DNA from 2 places in the Paenibacillus intestini genome. Region 2 is predicted to be linked to the other one. Evidence: a T-box and tRNA genes for the amino acid it is inferred to sense, from the RefSeq annotation. Region 2 holds a T-box; the other holds one or more tRNA genes.

Region 1 (5,744 bases), on a different contig from region 2:
AGCTCAATGGTTACCTCAGGATGCAGCTCATGATACGTCTTGAACAATTTCTCAAAAACACCGTTGACTTCTGCGGATGTGTTAAAAAAGGTCAATTTCACCTCTTTTGAAGCCTCTCCAGCCTGTTTGTCAGAGCCCTTTGCTGAAGAATCCGTTGTTTTACCCGAGGAACAGGCGGTAATGACCAACATCAGTATCAATACGCCAACAAACGGTACCCACATCTTTTTCATTTCTTAACTTCCCCCCTGATGTTTGTTATGAATGCGTTTACATTTTGAATACAGCTTTATCATAAACGCTGATGATTCAATATGTCAACCGGTTGACATAAATTTTAAACAGCGCTGTTATCCTATGAAAATAGCATTCGAGTCAAAAAAACATAAAAAATTACAAACAACTGCAATATATCGGGTATTTTTTACAGGAATAATATAGTAGAATTTACAAAACAAATCCTTTTTTTTGTCAAAAGATCTATCCCAATCGTTTCTGAGAGGATGTGATGCCTCCCTTTTCGAAGTTATGCCGAGAAATTTATTTTTCTTGTCCAGGCTTTCGCAAGTCACTTATATTGAGGAGAGTGAACACATTGAAGATGAAGTTTAAATTTAAAAAATCAGTCAACCTGTTGTTAGCCTGCTTAACTGCCCTCCCCCTAATGTTGACTCCAACCAACGTATCTGCAGCAAGTGACGCCAACATCAACTTATCCTCGGAAAAACAAGTAATCCGTGGCTTTGGTGGTATCAACCATCCGGTTTGGGTTGGTGACTTAACTGCAGCACAACGTGAAACCGCTTTCGGAAATGGTCAGAATCAGCTAGGATTCTCTGTACTCCGAATCTGGGTAGACCCGAACCCCAATAATTGGGCTCTTGAAGTTGCTACAGCCAAACGTGCGATTGAAAAGGGAGCTATCGTTTTTGCCTCGCCTTGGAACCCTCCAAGCAGCATGGTTGAGACGTTTAATCGAAATGGTGATACCAATGCTAAGCGGTTACGTTATGACAAATACGCTGCTTACGCACAACATCTGAATGACTTTGTAACATTTATGAAAAATAACGGCGTGAATCTGTATGCCATATCCGTTCAAAATGAACCGGATTATGCCCATGACTGGACCTGGTGGACTCCACAGGAAATCCTGCGTTTCATGAAAGAAAATGCAGGTAGCATCCAAGGTACCAAAGTCATGGCTCCAGAATCCTTCCAATACCTGAAAAACATATCCGACCCAATCCTGAATGATCCACAGGCACTTGCTAACATGGACATTTTGGGAGCGCATTTGTATGGAACACAGGTCAACAATTTTGCCTATCCTCTTTTCAAACAGAAAGGAGCTGGCAAAGAGCTTTGGATGACCGAAGTGTACTATCCAAACAGTGACAACAATTCCGCTGACCGCTGGCCGGAAGCCTTAGACGTCTCCTACCACATGCATAATGCCATGGTTGAAGGCGACTTCCAAGCCTATGTATGGTGGTATATCCGCAGGCAATATGGACCAATGAAGGAAGACGGTACAATCAGTAAGCGCGGATACAATATGGCCCATTTCTCCAAATTTGTTCGCCCAGGCTATGTCAGAGTAGATGCTTCCAAAAATCCGGATACAAATACTTACGTGTCCGCTTACAAAGGTGATAACAAGGTCGTCATCGTAGCCATTAACCGCAGCACTTCGGCAAAAAGTCAACGCTTTGTGTTGCAAAATGGCAATGCGTCCACTGTATCTTCATATGTAACAGACAGCAGTCGTAATCTGGCAAGTCTTGCACCAATTAACGTTTCCAATGGCGCATTCACAGCTCAACTCCCAGCACAGAGTGTAACAACATTTGTTGCTAATATTACTGGCGGCAACGGTGGCGGCAATGTAGGCACGGGCACCACATATGAGGCCGAAACAGGAACAACACTTACGGATGCAGTCATTGAAACAGCTTATCCGGGCTTCACCGGTTCTGGATATGTTAACTTCAACGCTTATACAGGCTCCGCAATCCAATGGAATGATATCAATAACACAATCACAGGCACCAAAAATGTAAAGTTTCGTTACGCTTTGGAAAGTGGTACGCGGACTCTAGATATTTATGTTAATGGCACAAAAGTACTCAGTAATGAGCCCTTTACTCAAACAGGAAGCTGGTCTACTTGGGGTGAAAAAACAATTCAAGTACCTATGAATTCAGGTACGAATACACTCCGAATCGTAACAACAGGTACAGAGGGACCCAACATTGATAACATTACGGTGACAGCAGCATCATAAGTTATCTAATTCTAAACCTTTTTCTTTTTTAGCTGGGCAAAAAGTAGCCAAGCTCCCATGTGGAATAGACCTAAGTTGCTCTACTCGTCTATTTTGAGACAATACTGTAATTAAAGACTGTTGATTGTTCTTTATATCATTAGATAGAAAAAGACCTCTTAGGCTATTGCTAAGAGGTCTTTTTCTATCTAATGCGGTCGAGAGGACTCGAACCTCCACGGGGGGTTAGCCCACACGGACCTGAACCGTGCGCGTCTGCCAATTCCGCCACGACCGCATATATTGTATCTTTCCAACTAATATCGGCGACAAGAAATAATATACCACGCGTAGTTTAACATGTCAACAACTATTCATCACCAAATAAGTGCGAAACAGATATGTATCCGATTCGCACTTATCAGGCCTGCTTCAGATTAAGCTTATATATCCGTAAGTAGTGGACTTATTAGAAAATTGGTTAAATAAACAATTTTCTACAGCTTGGACGGCCAGTTGCCGTACCATGCATAACCGCCTCTTCTTTCCTTTTCTATATCGCTCAGCTTATATTTCACAACGCCATCACGTCCCACAAAGATCGGTTTGTCCGTACCGAGTTCATAGAAACGTGCCCAAATCGGTGATGCACTGGAATCAGCAATAATTCGGCTATCCCCATTCGCTCTCTCATACCGATATCCTGTAATTTTCACTTTATTAAACCAGGCTTCGGCACCTTTGATAGATGCAGTGATTCTTGAATTAGCCGGTCTCGTTTTCAGAAACTTCACAATGTTCACGCTTTCACCTGCCGTTAATGAAGGCACTTCATAGATTCTGGCTCCCGCAGGTCTAAGTGAACTGGAATCATGCTGTTGTCCCCAGGCCGTTAACTTCCCACCGGATACCACCTGGGTATTCAGGATAGCATCGACTCCTTTGGAAACTGCATTTTTACTGCGATTTGCAAGAGAACTGTCGATAAAGGAGAAGTTCCCCTTACGTCCTGCGACTTCATCAAGCATGTACATCACATTAATCATCGCATCATCATTATAGGTAATATGTTTATGATAGCCGGAACTTTGATAGACTTGAGGCCAACCGCCATTGGAATACTGCATATTAAGCAAAAAGTTGATGCCCTTGACCGCTGCAGCAGAGTATCGCGGATCATTTGTTTTTTTGAATTCACTTGCTAGCCTTCTGATTTCTGAGTATGTAGCTTTGTTATCGATCGTTGATTTGGCCCATTCACCTGACGTCTGACTGTAATCTTTTCTCCAGCCTCCATCGGGGCGCTGATTCTTTAAGATATCGGACATACTCGCCGTTGTACCGGAAGCATCAGCTGCCGATACGGTCGGTACAGGAAGGATAGCCATTCCCGCTACGGAGAATACCATAGAACACGCCAGTACAAATGTTACTAATTTTTTTGCTTTCACTCGACAACACTCTCCCCATTCACAAATTTGATTACTTATATCACATATATTCCAATGAAAACAATTTAAATACAAATTATGTATTTAATATGGTTATAATATGCAATAAATATATTTTTGTCAATATATGCAACAAACCAAAAAAATTTGTTAAACAGAATGGTTTCCTTTTTAGCTCATAACAATCTTGTTTATTATCCAAGTTCTCTCATATGAAACACAAATGACTTTTTTGTAATCTTTAACTCCCTAATTTCAACAAAATGATAACTAAAATCGATAATTCCGCTAACATTGAGGCTAAATGAACACCTTTAAACAGGTTTGACAATTACGCATTTATGCAATATAGTTTCAAATAGTTACAAAAACTTAATTATTCATTTGCCGAGTTTCAGGATTGAAAACGGGGGAACCATTTTGGGTGAATTATTCTTATACATAGGAAATATAGGGAACCTTCTACCGAACCCTTAGCTAACTCCGTAGGCATCGAAGGGAGAACATTGATTTTGAAAAAACTGATTATTTCCATTTTTGGGGCTGCTGTACTATTTACATCCGGGGCAACAAGCACAGAGGCAAGCACAATTAATACGATGGTTAACAATATGACAGGCATCCCGTACAAATGGGGCGGCACAACCATGGCTGGCTTCGATTGTTCCGGGTTTATGAGATATCTTTTCAACAAATATAGCATTGAGCTCCCTCGCACGTCGCAACAACAAGCGAAAGCCGGAACACCTGTCTCCAAAGCAAGCATTCGTACAGGAGATCTGGTCTTCTTCAACACAACAGGTAGAGGCATCTCACATACAGGAGTATACATCGGTGGAGGTCAATTCGCACATGCCTCCAGCAGCAAAGGTGTCAGCATCACCAAGTTGTCCAATCCGTATTTCAGTGATCGTTATGTAACCGCAAGACGGGTGACAGGTCAATTTATGTATAACAAAATGTTGGGTAAACTTTAATTGAATTTAAAGAACGGGGAGTAGCCTTTGGCTACCTCCTTACAGTAAAGAAAGTAAAGATGAGCTATAAAAAAACAAGGTCATACGCCTCTATTAAAGAGGTGTATGACCTTGTTAATTTTTGTTTTGCTTCATCCACTAATGGAGCGCCTTCTGCACCCTCATTGCTCCCTGTGACAGAGCATGTCCGCCGCCCACTGCACCAGCGACAGCTACCGTCTCCATGATTTCCTGATCGGTCGCTCCCTTGGACCGGGCTTCCTCCACATGATAGAACGTGCACACTTCGTTATTAGCAAACAAACCGATACCTAGCGCAATTAACTGCTTGGTTTTGGCATCAAGCACACCCGGCTGGAAGCATTCTCCCGTAAACTCATGATATGATTTCACCACATCGGGGAGAACGTCGCTTAATGCGCCAATCTGATCCTTATACGCATGAACTTTATCATTCATCAATGTCATGACTTGCAGCACACCCTTTCGGCTGTAAATACAGCGAATTGTTCCACTGTACCTATCTTCTCTCGCGTGCGTCGCAAATATGCCTGTTCCTGATGGTAATTCCAAACATTTGGTGTAGCAGACATTCTCTTAGAAGGAGCTCCGGTAACGTGAATCCGTTAAGCTAAGCACTCATGTCATTTATTCACTTAAAACACTTTGACGAGGCTCACTGAACAGCTGATAACGGTAAGACCGATCCAGCTTCACAACACGGCGATTTTGCCTGCGAATAAGTACTTGCTCATCATCCCAAGCTACCACGATGCCCGTTACATCATTAGACTCCAGTTCATCCCGCACTACTCTTACCTTCTCCCCTGACAAACGCAGGGCATCCAATTCTGTATCACTAATCATGTCATAACTCCTATACTCAAATTTCTTTACAAAAAGAGACCTAAATGAAAAGTCATTTAGGTCTCACGTGACTGTATTGGACTGTCATGTCATTCGAAAAAAATGTCCCGACTGAGAGTTACCGCTGCGCGTGCTCTTTGCTGTCGTTCTTCTCGAACCAAAAATCAAGCACTTTGGCGGACA
Region 2 (5,744 bases):
ATTCTGCTCACTTGTCGGCTGATTGGAGCCGAGCTGCATCGGTTCCCAGCCGCTAGGTGGCTGTTCACTTTTGCCCGACCATAATATTAGTACACATCCAACCACTGCTGCAGCAATGGACAACGCTTTGTTCCGTCTCATCTTCCGCACACTCCCTCATATTCAAAATAGAGATCATTTCGAACACGGGCGGTGCTTCCGAACCGTTTCATGATTTCGCTTATCTAAGTTACATAATTTCATGTCATGTGAACCAGACCCTGATGCATACAATAGAGGGAAGAAACTGCGCCATTACCGTAAAGCATGAAAGGAGGCCTAAACCAATGAAGGTTGGATTTATCGGAACCGGCAGCATGGGCAGTCTGTTGATCTATGCCCTGATCCAATCCGGTGCACTCGAACCCCGTCAGATTGCAGCAAGCAATCGAACTCCATCCAAAGTACGTCAGCTTTCCCTCCGTTATCCAGGGCTGCATGAATCACAGAGCAATCGGGAAACAGTCATTCGCAGCAACATCATCTTCCTGTGCGTGAAACCGCTGGAATTCAGACATGTCATTGATGATATCCTGCCTGTTGTGAATTCCAATCACATAATTGTCTCGATCACCAGCCCCGTGCAGCTGCGCCATCTGGAATCTTCGCTTCCTTGCAAAGTCTCCAAGGTTATCCCCAGTGTTACACATCAGGTCGGCAGCGGAGCAAGCCTATTCATCCATGGTGAACGTATGACGGCAGAAGATCGCTCACTGCTCGAAGGCCTAATGAGTCATATCGGCAAACCTTATCAAGTGGATGAAGCCTGCACTCGAATCACATCTGACTTCTCCAGCTGTGGCCCTGCATTCATATCCTTCTTTTTGGAGCAATGGATTGAAAGTGCTGTGCGCTTGACAGGTATCAAACGTGCCGACGCCTGCGCCCTTGCCGGTGAGATGCTTCTAGGTACAGGCAAACTGCTCACCGAGGGAGGTTATACTCCACAAGAACTTCAAGCCCGTGTCGCCGTACCTGGCGGAATAACCGCTCAGGCACTTGCGCTGCTGAGAAACAACCTCGATGGTGTTTTTGATAGTCTGATCCATACAACACATGAAAAATACGATGAAGATTTAGTCAAACTGGATGAGGTATTCCGTGCCAGCGAGATTAACCGGCAACAATATTAACCAGTTTGCCTGGAACGGCAATGACTTTGCGAATAGTCTTGCCTTCCAGCGCCTGTTTCACAGGTGCAAGTTCCATCGTGTAGTCCTGCATTCCCTGTGCATCCAGATCCTTCGCGATCGTCGCACGAGTTACAATTTTGCCGTTCACTTGAACTACGATTTCCACTTCTGCATCCACAGTCATGGACTCATCGTATGCAGGCCAAGCTACGTAAGAGATTCCACCCTCGTGTCCAAGACGATTCCACAGTTCCTCTGCCATATGCGGCGCCAGAGGTGACAGCAATTGAACGAAGTTCTCCATCGCTTCGCGAGGCAGCGTCTCTGCTTTGTACGCGTCGTTGATGAAGATCATCAATTGGCTGATCGCCGTGTTGAAGCGCAGATGTTCCAGATCTTCCGTCACTTTTTTAATCGTTTTGTGTGCTGTGCGTTTGAACTCGTCGGTTCCACCGTCAGCTGTAATTTTCTCATTAATCGCACCAGTATCTTCGTTAATGAACAGGCGCCATACGCGTGACAGGAAACGATACATTCCCTCTACCCCGTTTGCGTTCCAAGGTTTAGTCGCTTCCAGAGGACCCATAAACATCTCATAGAGACGCAGTGTATCTGCACCGAATTCGTTAACAATCTCATCCGGGTTGATGACATTACCGCGAGATTTACTCATTTTCTCATTGTTGGTTCCCAGAATCATACCTTGGTTAACCAGCTTATGGAACGGCTCTTTCGTGTGTACGACACCCAGATCATACAGCACTTTGTGCCAGAAACGAGCATACAACAAGTGTAGTACAGCATGTTCTGCCCCACCGATGTACAGGTCAACTGGCAACCATTGCTGTTGTTTCTCCTGTGAGATCAGTTCCTTGTCATTGTGCGGATCGATAAACCGCAGGTAATACCAGCAGCTTCCCGCCCATTGTGGCATCGTGTTAGTTTCACGGCGAGCTTTCATACCCGTTTCCGGATCAACCGTATTTACCCAATCGGTCACGTTTGCCAGTGGGGATTCCCCTGTACCTGAAGGTTTGATCTGGTCAATGTCAGGCAGCAACAGTGGCAATTGATCTTCTGGCACAGTCTTCATCGTCCCGTCCTCCAGATGCAGAATCGGAATCGGCTCTCCCCAATAACGTTGACGGCTGAACAGCCAGTCGCGCAGACGGTACGTTGTTTTTCCTTGTCCTTTGCCGTTCTCTTCGAGCCAAGCGATCATTTTCGCCGCAGCTTCTTCATTGTTCAAACCGTTCAGGAAATCGGAGTTCACATGTGCGCCGTCACCTGTATACGCCTCTTTTGTAACATCTCCGCCGGCAATGACTTCAATGATATTCAGGTCAAACTGCTTCGCGAATTCCCAGTCACGTGCATCGTGGCCCGGAACAGCCATAACAGCTCCTGTACCATAGCCAGCAAGTACATAGTCAGCAATCCAGATCGGCAGCTTCGCTCCGTTAACCGGATTGATCGCATATACACCTGTGAACACACCTGTTTTGTCTTTTGCCAAGTCCGTACGTTCCAGATCACTCTTACGCGCAGCCTGCTCCTGATAAGCTTTCACTGCCTCACGCTGTTCTTCGGATGTAATCGCGTCAACCAATTCGTGCTCTGGAGCCAGAACGGCAAAACTTGCACCGAACAATGTATCTGCACGGGTTGTGAATACTTTGATTACTTCTTCACGGCCTTCGATGGCAAAAACCACTTCAGCCCCGGTCGATTTGCCGATCCAGTTACGCTGCATATCCTTGATGCTTTCCGACCAGTCCAGCTCTTCCAGATCTTCCAGCAAACGCTCTGCGTATTCCGTAATTTTCAGTACCCATTGACGCATCGGTTTACGTACAACCGGGTGTCCGCCACGTTCACTCTTACCGTCAATAACCTCTTCGTTCGCCAGAACCGTGCCCAATGCTTCACACCAGTTCACCGGCACTTCATCGACATAGGCCAACCCTTTATTGTACAGCTGAATAAAGATCCACTGTGTCCATTTGTAATACTCAGGGTCTGTTGTACTGATCTCACGATCCCAGTCATATGAGAATCCGAGAGATTTGATCTGACGACGGAAATTGTCAATGTTGCGGAATGTGATATGACGCGGGTGCTCCCCCGTATCCAGTGCGTGCTGCTCTGCTGGCAGACCAAAAGCGTCCCAGCCCATTGGGTGCAGCACATTGTATCCACGCATCCGTTTGTAACGGGATACGATATCAGTTGCAGTATATCCTTCCGGGTGACCTACGTGCAGTCCTGAACCGGACGGATATGGGAACATATCCAGTGCATAAAACTTCGGTTTGGACGGGTCCTCACCTGTTTTAAACGTTTTGTTGTCATCCCAATATTGCTGCCAACTTTTCTCCATCACTTGCGGCTGATAGCCGTGCTTCGGCTGATGATTCTCACTCATCTATAATTCCTCCTTCAGGTTATACGCGCTTTATAACAACAAAAAAAACCTCAGCATCCCGTAGCGTTTGCAGCGCTAGGGACGAGAGGTTGAATTCCCGTGGTACCACCCTAGTTAGCGGACGAACGTGCTTCGTCATCCACTCCCTTTAGACCTGTAACGGCGGTTAACCGATGCGGATTTCCAGTCCTGCACCCAAGGCATAGAACTTTGTAATCACCGCATTTCTCCAAGGCGAGTTCGCAAAATACTGTCAATCGGCTTGCACCAACCGCCGACTCTCTGTCATGTACAGCACCCACTACTGATCCTTATCATCGAAATATGTATACAATATAGGAAGCATTATATAAAAATGCAAGCTCAAAGTCAATATGACATGTCACAATCTCTTTCTCTCAAGTCAGACTTTATTGCCCTTCACATGTCAACTGGCATTCTCACATTTTTCTAAACCGTTCAATGCCTTCCTGCAAATTACGGATCGTAGATTCGATATGCTCCTTGTTATCATACTTACGGTAATCACATTCAATTCGGAGCGCAAGATCAAAATACAAATCATATAAACTTCTGCGCTTCCGCTCGTTCTCTGTCTCAACCTCACGTCCATATCCTTTGAGAAAACCCGGAGTATAGTTAAAATGACTGAAATAATGCTCCATTAGCGGATCGCCCCATAATGAGCGTTCAAAATCAATAATGGCCGTAATTTGCTTATCCTGGACCAGCACATTGCCATCCCACAGATCCCAGCTAATCAGGGAAGGTTCTGTCACTTCATCCAGTGCATCTGATTTCTCATCAATCAACCGTCTCAGCTCATTGTAATCGATGCCGATATCAACCCCTGCCTCTTCACCATCTGCAAGCATATCATGCATGAGCATCAAGAAAGCTTCTCTCCACGTCGCACGTTGTCTGTCCTTTCCGGAAAAATAACCAAACCGCTCTCCCTTAATCTCGTTAATTCGCTGGTTGTACCAGCCTAACTGCTGTTCAACCACTTCCTGATCTTCGGCAGTAAAATCTTCTTTCACCTGGTTGTATGGAACCCCGGGCATAAACTCCATAATGAAATACTGCGCGGGAGCCATGAGTAGTGAAGCATCATATGCGAGTACCAGAGGCACAGGAACATCCTTAAGCTCAGCAACAAGCTGGAGTGCTTCCACTTCAGCCGTCATTAAATCCTGTTCACAGCGCATTAGATTGGTCGTAGCCGCAGGTGCGATTTTTAGGACAACTTTTCGTCCATCGTCAAGAAAAATTTTATAAGCATGGTTTGCCCAGCCATCGATCATTTCCTCGTAATCTTGAATCGTTACAGCAAGGTGATGCTTAATGATCTGATCCAGCTGTTCTTTGGACAATCTCGTTTTATATGTACTTTCCATCTCTACAACTCTCCCTGTGATTGAAATATAGTTTGCATGTTAAGAAAACGCTTTCCTTTTTTCATTCATTATGTCTCTCTTTGCTTCAAGCGGCAATACTTTTTATCATATATGTTCAAAAAAACTGCCTCGAGCAACATACTTACACGCTGCACAAGGACAGTTTCTTATTCATATTCATATTCATATAAATTAGTTTAGCGTCGCTCATTATAATTTTCTCTTTAAACAATCATTTTACAGCCACGTAGAACAGACGCTGTGCGTGATCTCCAGCTTCTTTCCACTCAAAGTCTGCATACACCTTCACATCCCGGAAACCCGCTTTGCTTAATTCAAGCTTCATCCAGTCTGGATCATAAGCGCGTTGCGTATGAACTTCTTCGAATCGCTGATACGTATCTCTGTTGCCCTCATCCAATCTAGAAAAAATGCTCAGATGATGCTCAATCTCACACCGCTCCTGATCAAAATCACACGTCCAGATATATGAGACTGAGCGTTCATCTAACACAAACGGCTGTTCCTCATCATACCGAATCAAGGTATTTGGATGGTGTACATCAAACAAGAATGTACCTCCCGGCTTCAGCATTTCATACGTCCGCTCGAATGTTCGAGTGACATCTTCAGATTCCAGCAAATAGTTCACGCAATCGCAGAACGAAATGACCGAGTCTACAGGTTCAGGCACTCTCCACTCCCGCATATCCTGCTGTACCCAGCGTACACTGCCTTCCCTGTACAGAC

What was found. A T-box is a leader RNA that pairs with one kind of tRNA and senses whether it is charged. The one in region 2 lies ahead of leuS (leucine--tRNA ligase), so its partner is inferred to be a tRNA-Leu.
Region 1: it has a tRNA-Leu gene. The T-box ahead of leuS (leucine--tRNA ligase) is inferred to sense a tRNA for this amino acid. The anticodon was not compared.

Annotation. Positions count from the first base shown of each region.
Region 1 is NZ_JAURUN010000002.1:553,456-559,199, forward strand. Features, by position in the region: gene J2T16_RS07630 (extracellular solute-binding protein) at 1-233, opposite strand, end outside; gene xynC (glucuronoarabinoxylan endo-1,4-beta-xylanase XynC) at 602-2,287, shown strand; tRNA gene J2T16_RS07640 (tRNA-Leu) at 2,480-2,564, opposite strand; gene pelA (pectate lyase) at 2,764-3,717, opposite strand; cyclic di-AMP (ydaO/yuaA leader) riboswitch at 4,093-4,224, shown strand; gene J2T16_RS07650 (C40 family peptidase) at 4,230-4,694, shown strand; gene J2T16_RS07655 (carboxymuconolactone decarboxylase family protein) at 4,833-5,162, opposite strand; gene J2T16_RS07660 (hypothetical protein) at 5,343-5,561, opposite strand; gene J2T16_RS07665 (hypothetical protein) at 5,680-5,744, opposite strand, start outside.
Region 2 is NZ_JAURUN010000003.1:387,646-393,389, reverse strand. Features, by position in the region: gene J2T16_RS10990 (ComEA family DNA-binding protein) at 1-141, opposite strand, end outside; gene comER (late competence protein ComER) at 327-1,172, shown strand; gene leuS (leucine--tRNA ligase) at 1,153-3,597, opposite strand; T-box leader at 3,672-3,924, opposite strand; gene J2T16_RS10975 (phosphotransferase family protein) at 4,038-4,994, opposite strand; gene J2T16_RS10970 (class I SAM-dependent DNA methyltransferase) at 5,227-5,744, opposite strand, start outside.